One region of the Burkholderia sp. SR8 genome, then DNA from elsewhere that is predicted to be linked to it. Evidence: predicted binding sites of a transcription regulator. Region 1 holds the regulator's gene; each other region holds the start of a gene.

Region 1 (4,938 bases):
GCGCCCAGGCCGAATAGACGTCGGCCGTATCGATGAAGTTGATGCCGGTGTCGGCGAGGGCATCGAGCAGCGCAAACGATGCGTTCTCGTCGACGGTCCAGCCGAACACGTTGCCGCCGAATGCGAGCGGTGAAACCTGGATGTCCGACGTGCCGAGGGTGCGTAGTGCCATGTTGCTCTCCGATATCTGCGAGATGAGGGAATCGAACGACGGGATGGGTCGAGAAGCGTGCGACGGGGCGGCGGATCGGCGAAGCGCTTGCGCCGTTGTCGCGGGACACCCGAACATTCTCGCGCATCGGCCGGAATCGTGCAGCCGGCACGCGGCCGCGAACGCGGACACATCGCGCGGCATGGCAGATGCGGCATCCGTTATCTGGGCGGATCGTGCGGCCGTGTTGGATCCGGAGCCGAATTTCGCTTCGCCGGTGCGCGACGGGCGGCACCGTCCGGAGCGGAGGTGATGCGACTTGCGGCGCGGCGCCGGAACGAAACACGGGCGGCATGCTGCCGCCCGTGACCGATTTTTTTACAACGCGCGCTATCGCAACTGCACGGCCGCGAGAAACAGCACCATGCTGCCGATCGCGCCATCCAGCACGCGCCAGGCGACGGCCTTGCGGAACCAGGGCGCGAGCAGTCGCGCGCCGTATCCGAGCCCGAGGAACCATACGATGCTGACCGACATTGCGCCGATCGCGAACGCGACGCGCGTGCCTTCCGGCTCGCGCGCACCGGCCGTGCCGATCAGCAGGAACGTGTCGAGATACACGTGCGGGTTGAGCCACGTGAACGCGAGCGTCATCAGCACGATCGCGACCGCGCTCTGCGGCGGCGGCGCGACCGCGTCGCCGCGCACGTCGAGCGTTTCATGCCCGGGCCTGAACGCGCGGCGCAGCGCGTTGAAGCCGAACCACGCGAGATACGCGAGGCCGACGTACAGCACCACGTGGACGAAGGTCGGATAGCGTTCGACGAGCACCGACGCGCCGCCGACGCCCGCGCCGATCAGGATCATGTCGGACAGCGCGCACAGCAGCACGATCTTGCCGACATGCGAGCGCATGATGCCCTGGCGGAGCACGAACGCGTTCTGCGCGCCGATGGTGACGATGAGCGACCCGCACAGGGCGGCGCCGTGGGAAAAAGCGATCCAGTTCATGATGGGAGAAGGTGAAGCAGTAGACGGGTGAGTCGGTTGGCGCTAGTCTGCGGGCAGCCGCGACATAAGAGAAGCTAATTCACCTAATGCCGATTAAGGAAATCTAATGCTCGACTATGCGTTGCTCGACGCCCTCGCGGCCGTGATCCGCCACGGTTCGTTCGAACGGGCGGCCAAGGAGCTGAACGTCACGCCGTCGGCGGTATCGCAGCGCGTGAAACTGCTGGAGGAGCGCGTCGGCAGCGTGCTCGTCAAGCGCGGGCAGCCGTGCGTCGCGACGACGTCAGGCGCGCTGCTGTGCCGGCATACCGAGCGCGTGCAGCTGCTCGAGGCGGAACTGGGCGGACGGATGCCCGCGTTGCCGGGCCAGATCGCGAGTGCATGGCCGACGTTGCGCGTGGCCGTCAACGACGACAGCGTCGCGACGTGGTTCATCGATGCGGTCGGGCCGTTCTGCACCGAGCGCGAAACCCTGCTCGACCTCGTGATCGACGATCAGGACTACACGGCCGCGCGGATTCGCGACGGCAGCGTGCAGGGCGCGGTGACCGCGCAGGCCGAGCCGATCCAGGGATGCCGGTCGACGCGGCTCGGGCGCATCCGGTATCGCGCCGTATGTTCGCCGGTGTTCCACGAACGCTATTTCGGCGCGGGCATCACGCGCGATGCGCTGCGCCGCGCGCCGTGCGTGATGTTCAATCCGAAGGACGGCCTGCAGGCGCGCTTCATCCGGCGCGTGACGCGCGCGGATCTCGATCCGCCGCAACACTGGATTCCGCACGTCGCGGGCTACCTGCGCGCATGCGAGACGGGGCTGGGGTGGGGAATGTGTCCGGACCGGATGGTCGACCGCCAGCTGGCGGCCGGCGAGCTGGTCGACATGTCGCGCGGGCGGACCGTCGATATCGAGCTCTACTGGCAGAGCTGGCGGCTGTCGATCGGCTGGCTCGACGATTTCAGCGCGGCGCTGAAGGCGCGCGCCGCGCTGTTTCTCGACTGATCGCGGCGAGGAGGGGGAGAGGCGGGCGGCGTCACACGTGATGCAGGCCGTCGAAGTCGACGATCTGCACGAGGCGGCCGTGCATCTCGATCAGGCCGCGCTTCTGGAATTTCGACAGCGTGCGGCTGACCGTTTCGAGCGTCATGCCGAGGTAGCTGCCGATGTCTTCGCGCGTCATCCGCAGGTTGAACTCCGACGGCGAATAGCCGCGCTTCAGGTAGCGCGACGACACGTCGAGCAGGAACGCGGCGACGCGTTCTTCCGCGTTCAGCGAACCGAGCAGCATGGTCTGCGTCGTCTCGCGCACGATCTGCTCGCTCATCAGCTTGTGCATGCGAAGCTGCATCGAGCCGGCTTCCGAGCACAGCGACTTGAGCGCGGTGTACGGAATCACGCAGACGGAGCTGTCTTCCAGCGCGACCGCGGTACGCGGATGCGTGTCGTCGCAGATGCCGTCGAGGCCGAGCGCTTCGCCCGCGAGGTGCAGGCCGGTGACCTGCTCGCGGCCGTCGTGGCGCGTGGCGACGGTTTTCAGCGAACCGGAGCGCACCGCGTACAGGTTGTCGAACGCGTCGCCTTCGCGGAACAGCGCTTCGCCGCGCTTGACCGGGCGTGCCGCGCAGATGACCGATTCGAGACGGCTGAGCGCTTCGGGCGCGAGGCCCTGCGGCATGCACAGATGCCGCATCGCGCACGACGAGCAGTGCGGTGCCTGGCGGGGAGCCCAGCTGCCTGCATGGGACGGGGCGGCGGGACGTGTGGCGACGGGCGTCAGCATGATCGTTTACTCCGGCGTTGAATCGACGGAATCATTGTCCCACCGCAAGTTGCGGCTGTCGGGTGACAAAACGTCGCGACCGCGCGCACATGCCGCGGGCACTGGCGACGTGACGCGGCCGCTGCCGCTCGGCCTGCCTGCGCTGGTCGTCGCGGGCAGTGGCAGCGGTATGCGGGCGGGCGCGCGTGCCGTTGCGTGTGCGCACCGCAGGCACCGCATGGCGCCGCAACTGCTACGTGACACGGCCGCCGAGACTCAGCCGCCCGCTCGTTGCCTGGGCCACCGCCACGGCATGCGCACAGATGTGCCGTGGCGCGCGCACCGCACCGCAATCGCGACGCGGTCCGACCACCGACGCTCAGCCTTCCTGCTCGTCCGTGTGCGCGGCGGCCGGAATCAGCAGCACGGGCAGCGTCGCATGCCGCACGCACTGTTCGGCGATGCTGCCGAGCACGAGGCGACGGAAGCCGCGGCGGCCGTGCGTGCCGAGCACCAGCAGATCGGCGCCGAATGCCTTCGCGCCGTCGAGGATCAGCGTCGACACGTCGTTGAGCGACGATGCCTCGCTCATCAGCGTCTTGCCCTTCACGCCGGCCGCCTGCATCAGCTTCGTGAAATCGGCCGCGAGCGCGTTGCCCTGTGCGACGAGCTGGTCGCGCAGCACGGACGGATCGTAGCCGGGCACGTTGTAATAGATCGCGGCGTTCTCGACGACGTAGAACGGCTGCAGTTCCGCGCCGTGCTCTTTCGCGAGCGCGAGCGCCGCGTCGAACGCATGGCGCGACGTGTCGCTGCCGTCGATGGCAACCAGAATGCGCTTGTACATAGTGTCTCCGTGTGGCGGGTTGAACGAAAGTCGGCCGAATGGCAGAGCGGGCCATGCGTTGCTGCGAGGCAGAGTAAACCAACGGCAGCGACTTTGCAGCGACGTGCCGGTCGTCGCGATCGCGGCGCTTCGGCCGTTGCGACGGCGCGTGATGCCCGCGAGCCATGCACGCACCGCATGCTGCGCTGCGCGATCGGCGCGCGTGATCGCGACGCGCCTAGCGATCGTGTCCGCCGTCGGGACGATCGCCAGGCGCGTCGCTGCGCGTGCCGAGCGGATATCCGAAATCGTCATCGACTACCTCGCCCGCGCATCCAGCGACGGCACAGCATGCGAACGCGCCCGGGCTGCGCACAGACAGCGTGGATGCGTGTCGGTGATCGCCCGATGAACCGCGCGCATCGGCTCCATTGAACCGCAACCGCATCGCGAGGGCGTGACGTCGATCAACGCCCCTGCATCGACGCGGTTCGCAACGCGATGCTCGGCGTCGCATCACGTTCGAGTGCCAAACCGGAACCGACGCCGATCTCGCTGCTGCGCCGATACGATCGCTCCCCCGCATGCGAGCCGGCCGCACAACGCGCTCGCGCACACACGCGCATTGAGCACGATCGACCGTCGGCCACGCTCCAGCCCGACCCGGCAATCGAACGCCCGATTCAAACGCCGCGCACGCTATCGCGGCACCGCCGTGATTTCGATCGCGCGTTCCGGCCGGCGTCCGTGGCCGGGCCAGTACGCGCTGCCGTGCATCCGGTGAACGGGGCCGAACAGCTCGTCGCCCGTGTGCGGCGGCGCGTCGAACCCTTTCTCGATCACCATGTAACCGGCCCGCAGCGCGAACGCCGGATGATTGCCGCCCGGGCGGCTGTCGAAGCCGGCGAAACCGTCGCCGGCCTCCGGCATCGCGTTGACGAGCGACGCGTTGCTGCGCGTGACCTGGTCCGGCGAGAAGGCGCTGCCGCTCGCAAGACGCGCGGCCTCGCGGTTCTTGCCGTCGGTGTCGACGGTGCTGTCGTGCGTGTCGTCGTTGTCGAGTTCGATGCTGCGCGGATGGGTGGCGCGCGCATGAGCTGACGTTTCCATCGCGGCTCTCCTGGCGGCGAAGCGCTCCGGATCCAAGCAAATCCCGTTCCGGGCACGACGGGAAAACGGCGCGCGGGGCGATC
Region 2 (4,938 bases), on a different contig from region 1:
ACCGCAACGCCGGCCTTCGCGGCCTCGCGGCACCACACGTCCGGCAGATCGAGCCGCCGCGGATCGCCATCGAGTTCGACGAAGCAACGACGGGCGGCGGCCGCGGCGAGCACGCGCGGCACGTCGAGTTCGCACGCGCCGCGTTCGCCGAGCAGCCGGCCGGTCGGATGCGCGAGGATCGTGAAATACGGACGATCCATCGCGCGCAGCACCCGCCCGGTTTGCGCGTCGCCGGGCAGGTCGAAACCGTCGCGCACCGCGCCGACGACGAGGTCGAGCCGGGCGAGCACGTCGTCGGGCACGTCGAGGCTGCCGTCCTCGCGAATGCGGGCCTCGACGCCCTTCAGCAGCACGAAATCGTCGAACGAGGCGTTCAGGCGATCGATCTCGTCGATCTGCCGTTCGAGCCACGCGCAATCCGTGCGACCGCTGCCGTCGTCAGGCGCGCGGTCGGTGACGGCCAGATACCGAAGCCCGCGTGCGCGCGCCGCGTCCGCCATCGCGCGCAGCCCGTCGCGTCCGGCCGACGCGTCGGTATGCGCGTGCAGGTCGCCATGAAGGTGCTTGCGTTCGACCAGCGCCGGCAACGCGCCGACGCGTGACGCGTCGATCTCGCCGCGCGCTTCGCGCAGCTCGGGCGGCACCCAATGCAGGCCGATCGCGTCGTATACGGATGCCTCGGTCGCGCCCGCGATCCGCTCGTCGCCGCGGAATACGCCATATTCGTTGATCTTCAACCCGCCTGCCTGCGCGATCCGGCGCAATGCGATGTTGTGCGCCTTCGATCCGGTGAAATAGACGAGCGCCGCGCCGAACGCCTCCGTGTCGACGACGCGCAGGTCGACCTGCAAGCCGTTCCCGAGCACGACGCTCGAACGCGTCTTGCCGTTCGCGAGCACGCGCGCGACCTCGCCGTAGCCGACGAACGCGGCGGCCACCGCAGCCGGATCGCGCGCGGTCACGAGAATGTCGAGATCGCCGACCGTCTCGCGGCAGCGGCGAAAGCTGCCGGCCGGCACCGCTTCGCCGACCCCGGCCACCGTGCGCAGATGCGCGAGCAGCGGCATCAGCGCATGCGCGGCATCCGGCAGCAGAAAGCGTTGCGGCCCGCGCTGCAGGCGCTCGTCGATCGCATCGAGCAGATGGGCCTCGGTTTTCGCGCCGAAGCCGGGCAGCGCGCGCACGTGCCCGCTCTTCGCTTCGGCGCGCAGCTGTTCGAGCGAGTCGACGTGCAGCGCATCATGCAGCGCCTTCACGCGTTTCGCACCGAGGCCCGGCACGTCGAGCAGCTCGACGATCGCGCCCGGCAACGCCTGGCGCAGCGTTTGCTGCAGCTCGCAGGTGCCGGTCGCGGCAATTTCGCGCAGCTTCGCCGCGAGGTCGGCACCGATCGACGGGATCTGTCCGAGATCGCCGCCGTTCGCGATCATCGCTGGAATGTCGCGCCCGTAGTCGGCAATCGTGCGCGACGCGTTGCGGTACGCGCGTACCCGGAACGGATTCGCGCCCTGGATTTCGAGCATGTCGGCGATTTCGGCGAATACGGCCGCACACTCGGCATTGCGGATCGGCATGATCGGCGTGGCTCCCGTTCCACGTGGATGGCGCCGTGCGCTGGCGCGACGGCGTCGGCCCGCCCGTTGCCGCATGTCGACGGCGGCGGACGCCCGGTGGTCATCCTGCGCCGGCTGTCCGTATGCCGGCTGCCCGTACGCCGGCAGCCCGTACGCGGGCTGCCCGGATCGTGCTGCGCGGGGCACGCCGCCTGCGCGGCCCCGGCGCCGACATCAGAGCGATGCGCGCGGTGTCGTCGCGTAGCGACGCTCGTACACCGACTGGCAATGCGTGCAACGTTCGGCGGTGGGCCGCGCGAGCAGACGTTCGTAGCCCACCGGCGCATCGCAATCGATGCACTCGCCGTAGCTGCCGTCGCGCATGCGCTGCTGCGCACGCGCGATCGCGCGCAATTCGGCCAGCTTCATTCCGATCAATGCGTGATCCATGTCGACGAACAGATCGGCGTTCGCTTCGTCGCCTTCGTCCGGCGCAGCGCCGGCAAGTTCCGCATAGGACTCCAGCGCGCGCTGATCCTCGCTCGTGCGGATTTCCGCCCGCAACGCCTGCTCGCTGTCGGTCAGCCGCCGCTGCAGCGTCTGCCGTTGTCGTGGGTCGAGCGCCATCGCCGTCTCTCCTTTCCCGGTTCCGCGCAATGAGGCATGCGGCGCGCGGTTGTCGCGCCGGTGCGCGGCGATCACGCATGACCGCCGCCGCGCCCGGATGCGCGTCCGGCCGCACGAAGCGGCGAACGCATTCGACGCAGCATAAACCCAATGAACACGCATGTGTTGACCGGCATCGACCGCAGCGCGCCGCACACGAAAAGCGGGGACGGACGCGAATACGCGCGCCGCTCATTCGTCTGACGCAGCGACCGTTGAGATCGGTCAATCCCCTGTACAAAGTTGCGTCATAGATTGAACGCATGCGCGGCGGATTCGCGCGCCTTACTTTTGCCGGGAGAACGTGATGTTGTTCGGCGTCGTCATCTGGGTGGCCCTTGCGGCCCTGTTCCCGACGATGGTCGTGCCGACGATCCAGCACGCCATCCAGCCATCGAGCGCGCAAGCCGCGCCCGACGGACACCCTGCCGTCTCGCCCGCCGCGTTGCCGGCGGCCGCACCGCCGCCGGCGGATGGCTGAAGCGCGACCGGCCATTCGCGATCGCGGCGGTCATCGACTTCAGTCCGGAACGTTTGCTTTTCCCGATAATTCGCAATCCTCTTCGTCAGAACGCGTTGCGCCCGATGAAACCGCGCACGACCGTCAGCAGGATGATCTTCATGTCGAACCAGAAGCTCCAGTTCTGCATGTAGAACAGGTCGAACTTCACGCGCGCGGCCATCGCCTCGACCTTGCGCGTCTCGCCGCGATAGCCGTTCACCTGTGCCCATCCCGTGATCCCCGGCCGCACGCGATAGCGGTACATGTAGCAGTCGATCAGTTGCCGGTAGAAGTCGTCGTGTTCGATCGCGTGCGGACGCGGGCCGACCACCGACATCTGGCCGAACAGCACGTTGAAGAACTGCGGGAGCTCGTCGAGCGACGTACGCCGCAGGAACGCGCCGACCTGCGTGATGCGCGCATCGTTGCGCGATGCCTGCAGCACGACGCCGGGCTGCGCCCGATGTGCGCGCATCGTTCTGAACTTCAGGATGTGGAACTCGCGGCCGTCGATACCCTTGCGCCGCTGCCGGAACAGCACCGGCCCCGGCGACGACAGCTTCACCGCGATCGCCAGCACCGCGAGCAACGGCAGCAACGGGATCAGCACGGCGACCGCGAACAGCCGGTCGAACGCGAATTTCGCCCACAATTCCGGCGCCGAGCGCGGCGTGGTCGCGAGGTTGATCGCGGGCATGCCGAGCACGTCGGTCGCGGAGCGCTCGACGACCGCCATCTGCCGCACGTCGGGCAACAACCGCAACTCGACGAACTCGTCACGCAGTTCGCGCACGATGCGCCGGATGCGCGACTCGTGCGACATCGGCAGCGTGAGCCACACTTCGTCGATGTCGCCGCGCCGAATCATGCGCGTCAGCGCGCCCCAGTCGCCGATCACCGGCACGCCGCCGATGCCGTCCACCGCCGCGGCGGCCGATCCATCGTCGTCGAACACGCACGCGGCCGCGAACGGTCCGTCCGGCTCCAGCTGCATCCGTTCGATCGCCACGCGTCCGTACGCGGTTGCGCCGACGATCGCGACCCGCCGCTGGCGCGCGCGCGGGTGACGGCGGTTCCGCGCAAGCGCGCACAGCGCGAGCCTGCCGAGCAGCAGTGCCGCGTCGCCGGACAGCACCGTCCGCGCGATCCAGCGCGTCGTGACCGTGCCGCCGCGGTTCATGATCCACATCGTGCCGGCCACCGTCAGCGTGCTCGCGCACACGACGGCCACCGCCGTACGCGTGAGCATCGAGCTGCCGCGACGCGTCGACGCGCCGCGTTGCGACATGCGCACGGCACGCGGCAGCAGCGCGACGGTCAGCACGCACAACAATGCAATCGCGCCGCGCTGCGCATCCGACAGATCGTGCCATGCGAGCCGCATCGCCGCCTGCGCCGCGAGCGCGCCGGCGAGCACCAGCGCGACGTCGGCCGCGGCGAGCGCTGCGCGCCGTATCGCAGTCGTTCCACCCGACATCGAATGCATCGTCACGCACCGTGCGCCGGGAAGCCGCCGTGCATCTCGGGCAGCCGCGGCCGCATCGGCATCGACCTCGTCGCGCCGGCTCGCGCGCCGAGCAGGCGCCGGTAATCCGCGCGGATCAGCTCGTAGCATTCGCACGCCTGGCGCTCCAGACCATCGCGGTCGATCACGGTGATGCGGCCGCGACGCTGCCGGATCAGCCCGGCGTCCTGCAGGTTGCCGGCCGCTTCCGTCACGCCTTCGCGGCGCACGCCGAGCATGTTCGCGATCGTCTGTTGCGTGACGGCCAGTTCGTCGCCGTCGATCCGGTCGTGCGCGAGCAGCAGCCAGCGGCTCAACTGTTCGCTGACCGAGTGATGCCGGTTGCACAGCGCGCTGCGCGAGATTTGCGCCATCATCGCCTGGCAGTAGTTCAGCAGCAGCCGGTAGGTCGCGGGCGAACGCTCGAATTCCGAGCGCATCACGCAGGTCGGTATGCGGTAGGCCATCCCGCCGATGCGGACTTCGACGCGGTTCGACACCGCGGTGCCGCCAACCAGCGTCGCGAGCCCGACCACGCCTTCGCGGCCGACGACCGCGACCTCCACCATCGCACCGTCCTCCATCAGATGCTGCACCGACATCATGGCGGTCGTCGGGAAATGCAGGTGGCGCATCGGCTCGCCGACCCGGTCGAGCATGCCGGCCTTGATCCGGACCAGCTCGAGGTGCGGTGCGATGGCCCGGAGGCTGTC
Region 3 (4,938 bases), on a different contig from region 1:
CGCCCGCACCGTATATTCGCCGCCCAGCGCCGCATGTTCGGGCCGCACGAAATACCGCGACGAATCCAGATCGGCCGGCATCGGCTCGACCGGATAACCGTGCTTCTCCCACGCATCGAGGCCGCCCTTCAGCGCCTTGATGTTGTGCAGCATCTTCTTGCGCTGCATCTTCGCGATGAGCCGCTTCGCGGTCGCTTCGTTCGGGCACACGCAATACACGACGATCGGCCGCTTCAGCAACTCGGGATCGAGCAGATCCGGCGAATCGAGATCGACCGGCACCGCACCGGCGATCCGGTATGGCTCGCGCTCACGGACCGCGCGCGGCCGCGCATCGAAGATCAGCGGCGGCTCGCTCGACGTCATCATCTCGACGAGCTGCGGCGGCGAGATGCGCACCTGTGCGAGGTAGCGGCGGAACTGCACGCGGCGCACCCAGCGGTAAAGCAGGAACGTGATGAAGATCGCGAGGAACGCGTCGAGGATCGTGCCGCCGCTCGCGCGCACCCACAGCACGAACTGGACGATCTGGTCGTGCACGGCCGCGCCGCCGACCAGCCAGAACGCGGCCCACAACGACGCGCCGGCCAGATCCCAGAACAGGAACACGCCGACGCCGATCGCGGTCGTGCCGAGCAGCGGCGCCGACACGAGCCCGAGACCCGGCAGGAATTTGGACAGGACGAGCAGCGGCGCGCCGTATCTTTCGAATACGTTACGCGCGAAGCGCAGCGTGGTGTCGAGCGACAGCGAGAAGCGCACGAGCCCGTTCAGCAGACGGCGGCCGCGCGTGCGGCCCATGAAGAACCACAGCGAATCGGCGAGCATCGTCGCTCCGATGGCCGCCGCAAACATGCTCGCCCAGGACGCCTGCCCCATCGCCGCCATCGTACCGCCGAGGATCAGCATCGGCACGGCCGGCACCGGCACGCCGAGCTGCGTGATCAGTACGCTCGCGAACACGGCCCACGGGCCGAGCGACGAGGGAATCGCAATGGGAAAGTGCCACACGGCGGCGCTCCTGGAAGACATGCGGACCGTGCGACGGGGGCGCCGCCGATACGGCTGGCAGCGATCGCCGCGGCACCTCCGCGCCGACCCTGCACCACGCTGCATTCTAAACGGGTTTGGCCGGGGCCGCGCGCAACGGTTGGCGCGGCGCGCTTACGCGTCGCCGCGCCGCGCGAGACCGGCGACGTATTCGGCGTACTCGGGGAACGCGGCAGCCAGCGCCGTCGCGTCCGCCAGTTCGAACTCGGCGAATTCGAAGCCCGGCGCGACCGTGCAACCGACGAGCGCGACGTGATCCGGCGACGCGCACCGTGCGCCGAACCAGCGTCCGGCCGGCACGACCGCCTGGAATACGGTGCCCGGATGCGTGAGCGGGTTACCGAGCCGATGGATCGTCAGGCCGTCGTGTTCGTCGAGCACCCACACTTCGAGCGGATCGCCCGCGTAGAAATGCCAGACCTCGTCGGAACGGATCCGGTGCCACGACGAATACGCGCCATCGCACAACAGGTAGTAGATCGCGGTCGACGCCGCGCGCGCCGCACCGTCGGCAGGACGCACGACCGAATCGGTTGCGCGGTACGTTTCCCGGAAATAGCCGCCTTCGGGATGCGGCTGCAGGTCGAACTGGCGAATCAGGTCGGCAGCGGAGATCGGCATGGCGAATGACGTCGGTAAAGTGGGAACCCGGGCACGCGGCGTATGGCCGTGCCGATCGAGGACGCGATCGGCGGCCGTCGCGTGCCGCTGCGTCGATCGCCGCGGCCATGCACGCGGCGACGGATCGCGTGCAACGCAGCGCGCGACGATGAAGCGGACACGCGCCGATGCTGCCAGAAGTGCGGGCCACGATGCAACCGGCCGCATCCGATCATGCGTGCGCGATACCTCGCATGTGCTGCACGCGGGTCGCTACGCGCGACGCGCCGCCACGCAGGTCACATCGACACGCGGCCGGCGTGCTGCGCACTGCAGCCCTCTGCACGCCCGCCAGCGAGCGTCAGCGCGCCTTTGCCGCCGCGACCGGCTCGTCGTGCCGCACCAGCAGCACGGGCCGGTCGGCCGCGCGCAGCAGCGATTCCGCGACACTGCCGAGCAGCAGCCGGCGCAGCCCGTGGCGCCCGCTCGTTCCCATCACGATCAGATCGGCATCCGCCTCGGCCGCGGTGCGCATCAGCACCGCTGCGACGTCCTCGCCATACGCGTCGAGCGCGCGCACGGTGCCCGGCACGTGCTGCTGCTCGAGCACAGCTTTCGCGTCGTCGAGCACGGGCGTCGCCGCGTCGACGGCCGCGACGTCGCCGGCGCGTTCGGCCGCAAAACCCGCGTCGACATCGACGAGCTGCGGCCTGTGTTCGACGACATACGCGCACGTGACCTCGCCGCCGGACGCCGCCGCGATCCGGATCGCCTCGTTCAGCGCGAGACGCGCGCTCGGGCTGCCGTCGAGCCCGACGAAAATCCGCTTGTACATGGTCTGCCCTCCGACCGGGTGCCCATCGCGCACCGGCGCGACGGCGCACCCGCCACTGCGGGCCGGCCCGATGCCGGCTCGCCTGCCGAACAGTCTGCCCCACGTGCCGACGCGCGGGTTGACGCGCATCACAACCGCTGCCGGAACGCCCGCTGCTCCGCCCGGCCAACGTCTTTTTAGCTGACCCTATTACAAAAAATGTGTAAAACGCGCACAATTTCGTCTTGAAAACAGACATCGCACGCGGCCGGTGCGAGTTTTTCCCGGTTTTGCCGCGCCGCCCGAGTGCCCCGGGCGGCCCCGATACCAGAATGGCCATCGAATGACCGCTAGTGGAACCCCGCCGCGCGACGCCCGAGGGCCCACGCGCTTCCAGACCATGTTACGCCAGCCGCTCGCGGCCGGCGTCGTTGCGCTGTTCGCCGGTGCCGCGGTGTCGCTCGGCGTCGCGCTGCTGGTGCGCGAACAATGGCAAGGCGCCGTCCAGACGCGCTTCGAGCGCCGCACGACGCACGTGACGGCGATGCTGCGCCACGAACTGCAGGCCGGCGTCGCCGTCCTCGAAGGGGCGCGCGGCGCGTTCGCGCTCGCACCGCAGATGACGCCCGAACAATGGCGCCGCTATGCGGACACGCTCGACCTCGACAGCGGCCGCTCGCCCGTCCGTCAGATCGGCTATGCGCCGCTGTCGCCGGCAGTGCGCGCCGCGCTCGTCGGCAACGCGCCGCTGCCGGCCGGTCCGCTCGCAGTGGCGGCACTCGGCGCGCCCGCGTCCGGCTCGGCCAGCGTGCGCTTCGGCGCGCAGGACCGCGCCCCGCTCGCGCGGACGCTGCGAACCGGCGATGTCGCGCTCGGCATCCATCCGACCGACAACGATACGTCGCGCGACACGCGCATTCTCACGCTGTTCCTGCCGGCGACCGCGGCGTCGCGCGCGGCCTTCACGCCGGCAGGCGGCCGTGAATCCGCAGTCGACGGCGTGCTGTTCGCGGAACTCAGTCCGAGCCGCGTGGTCGAGCGCGCGCTCGATGCGGAACGCGGGCTCGACCTGCGGCTGAGCGCCGGCGATGATCCGCATCCGATCGCGAGCGCGGAGACGACGACCGACGAGGCGTCCGCGTCGCCGGACCTGCTGCGGCGCACCGACCAGCTGAATTTCGGCGGCACCGTGCTGACGCTCGCCTATTCCGCGGACGGCCGGCCGAGCGCGACCGGCGCGCAGCGCGCGGCCGGCACGGTGCTCGCCGCGGGCCTGATCGCGTCGTTCGCGTTCGCGGCGCTCGTCCATGCGCTGCTGCGCGGGCGCGCGGGCGGCGCAGACGGCGCCAGCAGCCGCGGCATCCTGAACGAAGCGCGGATGATGGGCATCATCCGTTCGTCGATGGAAGCGATCATCACGATCGACGAAAAGCAGACGGTCGTGATCTTCAACCCGATGGCCGAACAGGTGTTCGGCGTGTCGGCGATGGAGGCGATCGGTGCACCGCTTTCGCGTTTCATCCCCGAGCGGTTTCGTGCCGCGCATGCGAAGCACGTCGACCAGTTCGGCGTGACGGGCGTGTCCGAGCGGCAGATGGGCCGCCAGCGCGTGCTGTTCGGGCTGCGCGGCAACGGCGAGGAATTTCCGATCGAGGCGTCGATCTCGCAGATCCGCGACGCGTCCGGCAAGCTCTATACGGTGATGCTGCGCGACATCACCGAGCGGCAGCGCGCGGAGAATGCGCTGAAGCAGTCGCGCGAGGAGCTGCGCGAGCTGTCGGCGAACCTGCAGAACGTGCGCGAGGAAGAAAAGACGCGGATCGCGCGCGAACTGCACGACGATCTCGGCCAGCAGCTCACCGCGCTGAAGATGGACCTGTCGGTGATCGAGCAGCAACTGCGCGCGCCAGGCGATGCGCAACCGGACGACGGAATGCTGTCGCACCTGCAGGGCATGCGCCGGTTGATCGACGCGACGGTCGCGTCGGTGCGCCGCATCGCCGCCGACCTGCGCCCCGTGATGCTCGACGACCTGGGCCTCGTGCCCGCCATCGAGTGGCTCGCGAACGACTTCACGAACCGGTACGGCATCGACGTCGAGCGGCACATCGAAACGGGCGGCCTCACGTTCACGAGCGCGGGTGCGACCACGCTGTTCCGGATCGTCCAGGAAGCGCTGACGAACGTCGCGCGCCATGCGGATGCGACGCGCGTCGCATTGCGGCTCGACATCGAGGAAGGCTTCTGCGTGCTGCGCGTCGCGGACAACGGCCGCGGCGCGGCACCGGGCGGTACCGCCCACGAGGACAAATCGTTCGGCCTGATCGGCATTCGCGAACGCGCCCACATGCTGGGCGGCAGCGTGACGATCGACACGGCGCTCGCGCGCGGCTTCTCGATCACCGTCGCGTTCCCGCTCGCCACCGTTCAACAGGAAACCACCCTCACATGATCAAGGTGCTCATTGCCGACGA
Region 4 (4,938 bases), on a different contig from region 1:
GCCGGATCGGCCGACGCGTCGCAGCAATACAGCACTTCGCGCTGGAGGGCCGCGTCGTCGGTCGTCAGCGCGTGCAGCGACGCGCCGTGCAGGCGTACCGTGCCTTCGCGCGCGTCGAATGCATAGACGGTGTTCGCGTCGGCTTGCGCGAGGAGAGTCAAGCCGCGCAGCAGGCGCGGCAGATCGGTCGTCGCGGCATCCGCGGACGCCTTCGCCTCGACGAGGAACCGGACGTGCCACGCGGCCGATGGGTCGTCGCCGCGTGCGCGTTCGAGCAGCACCGCATCCCACTCCGTCTTCGCGCGGTCGTGCTTGCCGGGAATCGATGCGGGCACGCGCATCGACGTGACCACGCGATACGTGCGGTCTGCATCCTGCGCATCGAGTTGCGCGGCCAGTGCGTGGAGCGCCTGCGCGGCCAGCGCCTCGACGGCGGCGCCGCGCTGCTGCGACGTGACGCCTTGCGCGACGGCCAGCGCACTGCCGACGAGCGGGCCCTGGCGTCCCCACAGCGTGCGGTACCGGCGGACGTCCGGATCCGGCGACAATGCATCGAGGCGCTGCAGCCGGGCGAGCGCGGGGCTGTCCTTCAGTTTGACGATGTCCTGTTCGAACGCGCGGTCGGTGGCCATCTCCGATTGCGCGAGCAGGTGCCGCAGCGCCGCATCGACTTCGTTCCACGACGCGCCGGCCGCGGCCGCATGCAGCCGCGCGAGCGGCTCGCGTTGCCACGCCTGCGCATGGCGTTCGAGCCGCGCAGGATGCGCGATCGTGTTGATGGCCGAGCGCAGCGTGCGGCGATCCTGCTCGGCATGCGCGGCGAGCGACGCGTATTCGCGTACGGCGGCCGCGCGATGCCGCAATACCGCGGCCTGGAACGCGGGGTCGCCGGCGTGCGGGTTCATCGCATCGCCGATCATCCGCGCGAGCGCGCTGACGAAGCGGTGTTGCAGCGCCGGGTCGGGTGCTCGGCCGTCGGCGTGCATCCGGCGCGCTTCCTCGATCACGACCGCGATGACGGTGGCCGGATTCGCGGCGTCGGTCAGCGACGCCGCACGCACGAGCGGCGGCAGCCGGAAGCGGCGGTCGACGGTGCGCAGGACTTCGTCCAGCAGGGCGGGCAACGGTGTCGGCGGCATGGCGAATGACGGGAGTGAACGCGGGTTGCGCGTGTGACGGGCCATGTGCAACGGTATCACGCGGTGCCGGCCTGCTGCATGGCGCGCCGCGCGCAGGCGCCGTTCGCGCGGCGCCGGCCGTGCGTGCTGCGCACGATTCGCGCAGCGCGCCGACCGATCGCGGGCGTCGGCCGCCGGTGTCGACCGACGGCGGCGATCCGGCGTCGACCGCGCACGCGGCACTGCACGCGGACGGCGAGAGATGCGCTCCGCCGCCGAACGTCAGGCCGTCAGCGTCACCGACAGGCTGCCGAGCTCGCCGAAGCGCACCGTCAGCGCATCGCCGAGCGGCACTTCGATCGCGCCCGCATACGAGCCGGTCGTCACGATCTGGCCGGCGCGCACGCCGTCGCCGCGCGATGCGAGGAAATTCACGAGCCACACGAGCGGCTTGAGCGGATCGCCGTCCGGATGGCGGCCGTCGATCGTGCGATTCAGCGCACCGTCGAACGACAGCGCAAGCGTTTCGAGCGGCACGTTCAGGCCGTCGGGCACGACGGGCCCCACACACAGCCCCTGGTTGAACTGCCCGTCGGCGAGCAGCTCGAACTTCGACGCGCGCGCCGGCTCCGCATAGCGGCAGCCGAGCACCTCGAGCACGATGCGCACCTCGCGGATCGCTGCGCGCACGTCGGTCTCGACGTACGGCCGCGCACGGGCGGGCAGGTCGCGATCGAGCACGAACGCGATTTCCGGCTCGATCCGCACGATCGGGCCGCCGACGACGCGGTACGGCGCATCGGCTTCGCGGATCGTCGACGCGAAGATCGGCGCGACGATCACGCGATCGGGCGGCGGCAACGCGCATTTCCATCCGCCGATGGCTTCGCCGAGCAGGTCGGCGACGCGATGCTGGATCGCCAGCGCGGTATCGACGCTCTCGGGGCGGAAGGCGTCGGGCAGCAGCGGGCCGGGCACGCCGGCATGGCGGGCGGCGACGAGATGCTGGGCGGCGCCGTCCACGCGTTCGGTAGTCGTTGTCATGTCGGTTGAGCGAGTTGAAAGTGAGCCGGCAAAAAGGGGCCGGACGAAGGTCGGATATCCGATGATAGCGCCTTCGGCGGGCGGCCCGCTCGGTTCGCGTCCGCGGCCGGTCGTGCGGCGTCGATTGCGCGGCGCTTTGCCGCACGGCCGGGCTCCGGCGAACCTTGACCGTCGTCAAGCTGCGGGTGCGCGATCCGCCGATGATGACGACATGGCCGCACGCGCTACCGCGCGCGGCCGCTCACCCCAACGAGGTTCGCATGTACGAGAAGATCATGGTGGCCGTCGACGGCAGCGCTTCGTCGAAGCAGGCGCTTGCCGAGGCCTTGAAGGTCGCGCGGGCGTCCGGCGCGCACGTCGACGCGGTGTATGTGGTCGACAAATCGGTGCTGTTCACGTACGCGGGCCGGTTCGACCCGCATGCGCTCGTCGAGGAAATCCGCGACGACGGCCGCAAGGTGCTGCTCGACGCGGAACGGACGATCGCGCTGGCCGGCGCCAAAGGCGAGGGCGAACTGGTCGAGACCGAAAGCATCGGCGAGGACATCGCGGAACGGCTGCAGCGCTACGTGAAGGAGCGTGACATCGATCTCGCGGTAGTCGGCACGCATGGGCGGCGCGGGATCAGCCGCGTGTTGCTCGGCAGCGTCGCCGAGCGCTTCGTGCGCGGATCGAACTGCCCGGTGCTGCTGATTCGCGGCGGCGATGCCGGCGTGCCGGCATCCGCGGCGGCGTGACGCGGCGCGCGCGATGATACGTCGACAGTCGCGGATCGTCGTCGCGGCGATTGCCGTGTTCGTATCGCTCGCGGGGATGATGGCCGTCGTCACCGGCTTGCTGTTCGACGAAGCGACTGCGCTGCGCGGCGGTGCGGTCGCGTTGATCGCCGGTGTCGCGGCGTTCGTCGCGATGCTCGACCCGGGGCGGACAGGCGACGGGTGACGGCGTGCATCGCCGGTTTTGATGCGACGGCGACGCCGAGCGTTGCGGTACCGCAGGCGCGTCGGCTTTCGTTCCGCTTCCGGTGCGTGCGGCATCCGGTACCCGCGAGATTGGCATCCTGGGCCGCGCCGATGCCGCATTCATCACCTTCAGCCCTTTGGGCACTTGCGGCATCTTCCGCACCTTCAGCACCTTCAGCCCTCCCCGTCGGTCGAACGGCTGCCGAATGTGCGCCCACGCCGGTGCGCCCTTCATCTGGCCGGCCTATTCCTCCTCGCACCGCTTTCCTCGGGCAGCATGCCTGTAGTCCTCCTCGCGTGATGGCAGTTGCAGAGAACGCGCAGGCGGCACCGGTTGTGCAACGAGAAAGCGGCACAGCCTCCTTTCCGGACGATACCGCCGTCGCGAAGACAATCGCCGTGAAAAATCGCAATGTCACAAAAATGCGGTTCTTATATGTAAAGGTGCGCTCGAGCGCCGGCCCGAATATGTCGAATGCGTTTCGCGGTCTCCGATAAACAGCGGGCCGCGTGCGGGCCGGCGATTCCGGCGGGCATTACCGGCATCGCCCGGCGCCATTCAATACGGGCGCTGTCCGGCGTCGCGATTTGCGGAGAAGCCGCCGGAGCGAAACCGGGTATCGGCCACCCGATTCCCCACCGCGCGGCATCGACGCCCCCGTCCCCATTTAGCGCCGTTGCGCGCCGATGAACGATACCGTGATTTGTATCAAGCCGTGATATGTCGATCCGAAAGACAATTCATTGGACCCGGACGAAAAGGGCGAAAGGGCCGGATACGGTCGAATCAAGTCGAATCCGATCGTCCTTTACAACCGGTATTTCACCTCCTTAAATAATCAGGGTCTGCCAAAAGACCGGAAAAACGAGATCCCCATGAGCCATTTCCTGGATAGATTGCGTTATTTCTCCACCACGAGGCCAACCTTCTCCGACGGCCACGGTGCCGTCACCGACGAAGACCGCAAATGGGAAGACGCTTATCGGCTGCGCTGGCAGCACGACAAGATCGTCCGCTCGACGCATGGGGTGAACTGCACGGGTTCGTGCTCGTGGAAGGTCTACGTGAAAGGCGGGATCGTCACGTGGGAAACCCAGCAGACCGATTACCCGCGCACGCGCCCCGACATGCCGAACCACGAACCGCGCGGCTGCTCGCGCGGCGCTTCGTACTCCTGGTATCTGTACAGCGCGAACCGCCTGAAGCATCCGATGGTGCGCAGCGCACTCGTGAAGCTGTGGCGCGAACGCCGCCGCACGCTTGCGCCCGTCGACGCATGGCGCTCGATCGTCGAGGACGACGATGCGCGGCGTTCGTACCAGAGCCGGCGCGGGCTCGGCGGCTTCGTGCGCGCGAGCTGGGACGAGGTCAACGAGATCGTCGCGGCCGCCAACGTCTACACGGTCGCGCGCTACGGCCCCGATCGCGTGGTCGGCTTCTCGCCGATTCCGGCGATGTCGATGGTGTCGTATGCGGCCGGTTCGCGCTATCTGTCGCTGATCGGCGGCGTATGCCTGAGCTTCTACGACTGGTATTGCGACCTGCCGCCCGCGTCGCCGCAGACCTGGGGCGAACAGACCGACGTGCCGGAATCGGCCGACTGGTACAACTCGACGTTCATCATGATGTGGGGCTCGAATGTCCCGCAAACCCGCACGCCCGACGCGCACTTCCTCGTCGAGGCGCGCTATCGCGGCACCAAGGTCGTGTCGGTGTTTCCCGACTACTCGGAAGGCGCGAAGTTCGGCGACCTGTGGCTGCATCCGAAGCAGGGCACCGACGCGGCGCTCGCGCTCGCGATGGGCCACGTGAT

The links. The regulator FNR, encoded in region 1, switches genes on or off when oxygen is low (the NO sensors DNR and NnrR bind a similar motif). The targets are predictions, from matches to a motif close to TTGATNNNNATCAA.
Region 2: the regulator FNR is predicted to act here: its motif matches at 2,435-2,448, upstream of Q3A80_RS09740 (TraR/DksA family transcriptional regulator).
Region 3: the regulator FNR is predicted to act here: its motif matches at 2,604-2,617, upstream of Q3A80_RS10345 (universal stress protein).
Region 4: the regulator FNR is predicted to act here: its motif matches at 2,327-2,340, upstream of Q3A80_RS24645 (universal stress protein).

What each region holds. Positions count from the first base shown of each region.
Region 1 is NZ_JAULUC010000043.1:12,525-17,462, reverse strand. Features, by position in the region: gene Q3A80_RS30865 (aldo/keto reductase) at 1-172, opposite strand, end outside; gene Q3A80_RS30860 (LysE/ArgO family amino acid transporter) at 542-1,162, opposite strand; gene Q3A80_RS30855 (LysR family transcriptional regulator ArgP) at 1,269-2,162, shown strand; gene fnr (fumarate/nitrate reduction transcriptional regulator Fnr) at 2,194-2,940, opposite strand; gene Q3A80_RS30845 (universal stress protein) at 3,299-3,766, opposite strand; gene Q3A80_RS30840 (DUF3005 domain-containing protein) at 4,445-4,855, opposite strand.
Region 2 is NZ_JAULUC010000006.1:138,415-143,352, reverse strand. Features, by position in the region: gene polX (DNA polymerase/3'-5' exonuclease PolX) at 1-1,574, opposite strand, end outside; gene Q3A80_RS09740 (TraR/DksA family transcriptional regulator) at 1,788-2,180, opposite strand; gene Q3A80_RS09735 (hypothetical protein) at 2,527-2,700, shown strand; gene Q3A80_RS09730 (undecaprenyl-phosphate glucose phosphotransferase) at 2,786-4,198, opposite strand; gene Q3A80_RS09725 (Crp/Fnr family transcriptional regulator) at 4,210-4,938, opposite strand, start outside.
Region 3 is NZ_JAULUC010000006.1:280,296-285,233, reverse strand. Features, by position in the region: gene Q3A80_RS10355 (DedA family protein/thiosulfate sulfurtransferase GlpE) at 1-1,011, opposite strand, end outside; gene Q3A80_RS10350 (cupin domain-containing protein) at 1,165-1,671, opposite strand; gene Q3A80_RS10345 (universal stress protein) at 2,012-2,485, opposite strand; gene Q3A80_RS10340 (PAS domain S-box protein) at 2,808-4,916, shown strand; gene Q3A80_RS10335 (response regulator) at 4,913-4,938, shown strand, end outside.
Region 4 is NZ_JAULUC010000023.1:29,664-34,601, forward strand. Features, by position in the region: gene Q3A80_RS24635 (3-deoxy-D-arabino-heptulosonate 7-phosphate synthase) at 1-1,139, opposite strand, end outside; gene Q3A80_RS24640 (2-keto-4-pentenoate hydratase) at 1,401-2,162, opposite strand; gene Q3A80_RS24645 (universal stress protein) at 2,423-2,899, shown strand; gene Q3A80_RS24650 (DUF2964 family protein) at 2,913-3,104, shown strand; gene Q3A80_RS24655 (nitrate reductase subunit alpha) at 4,001-4,938, shown strand, end outside.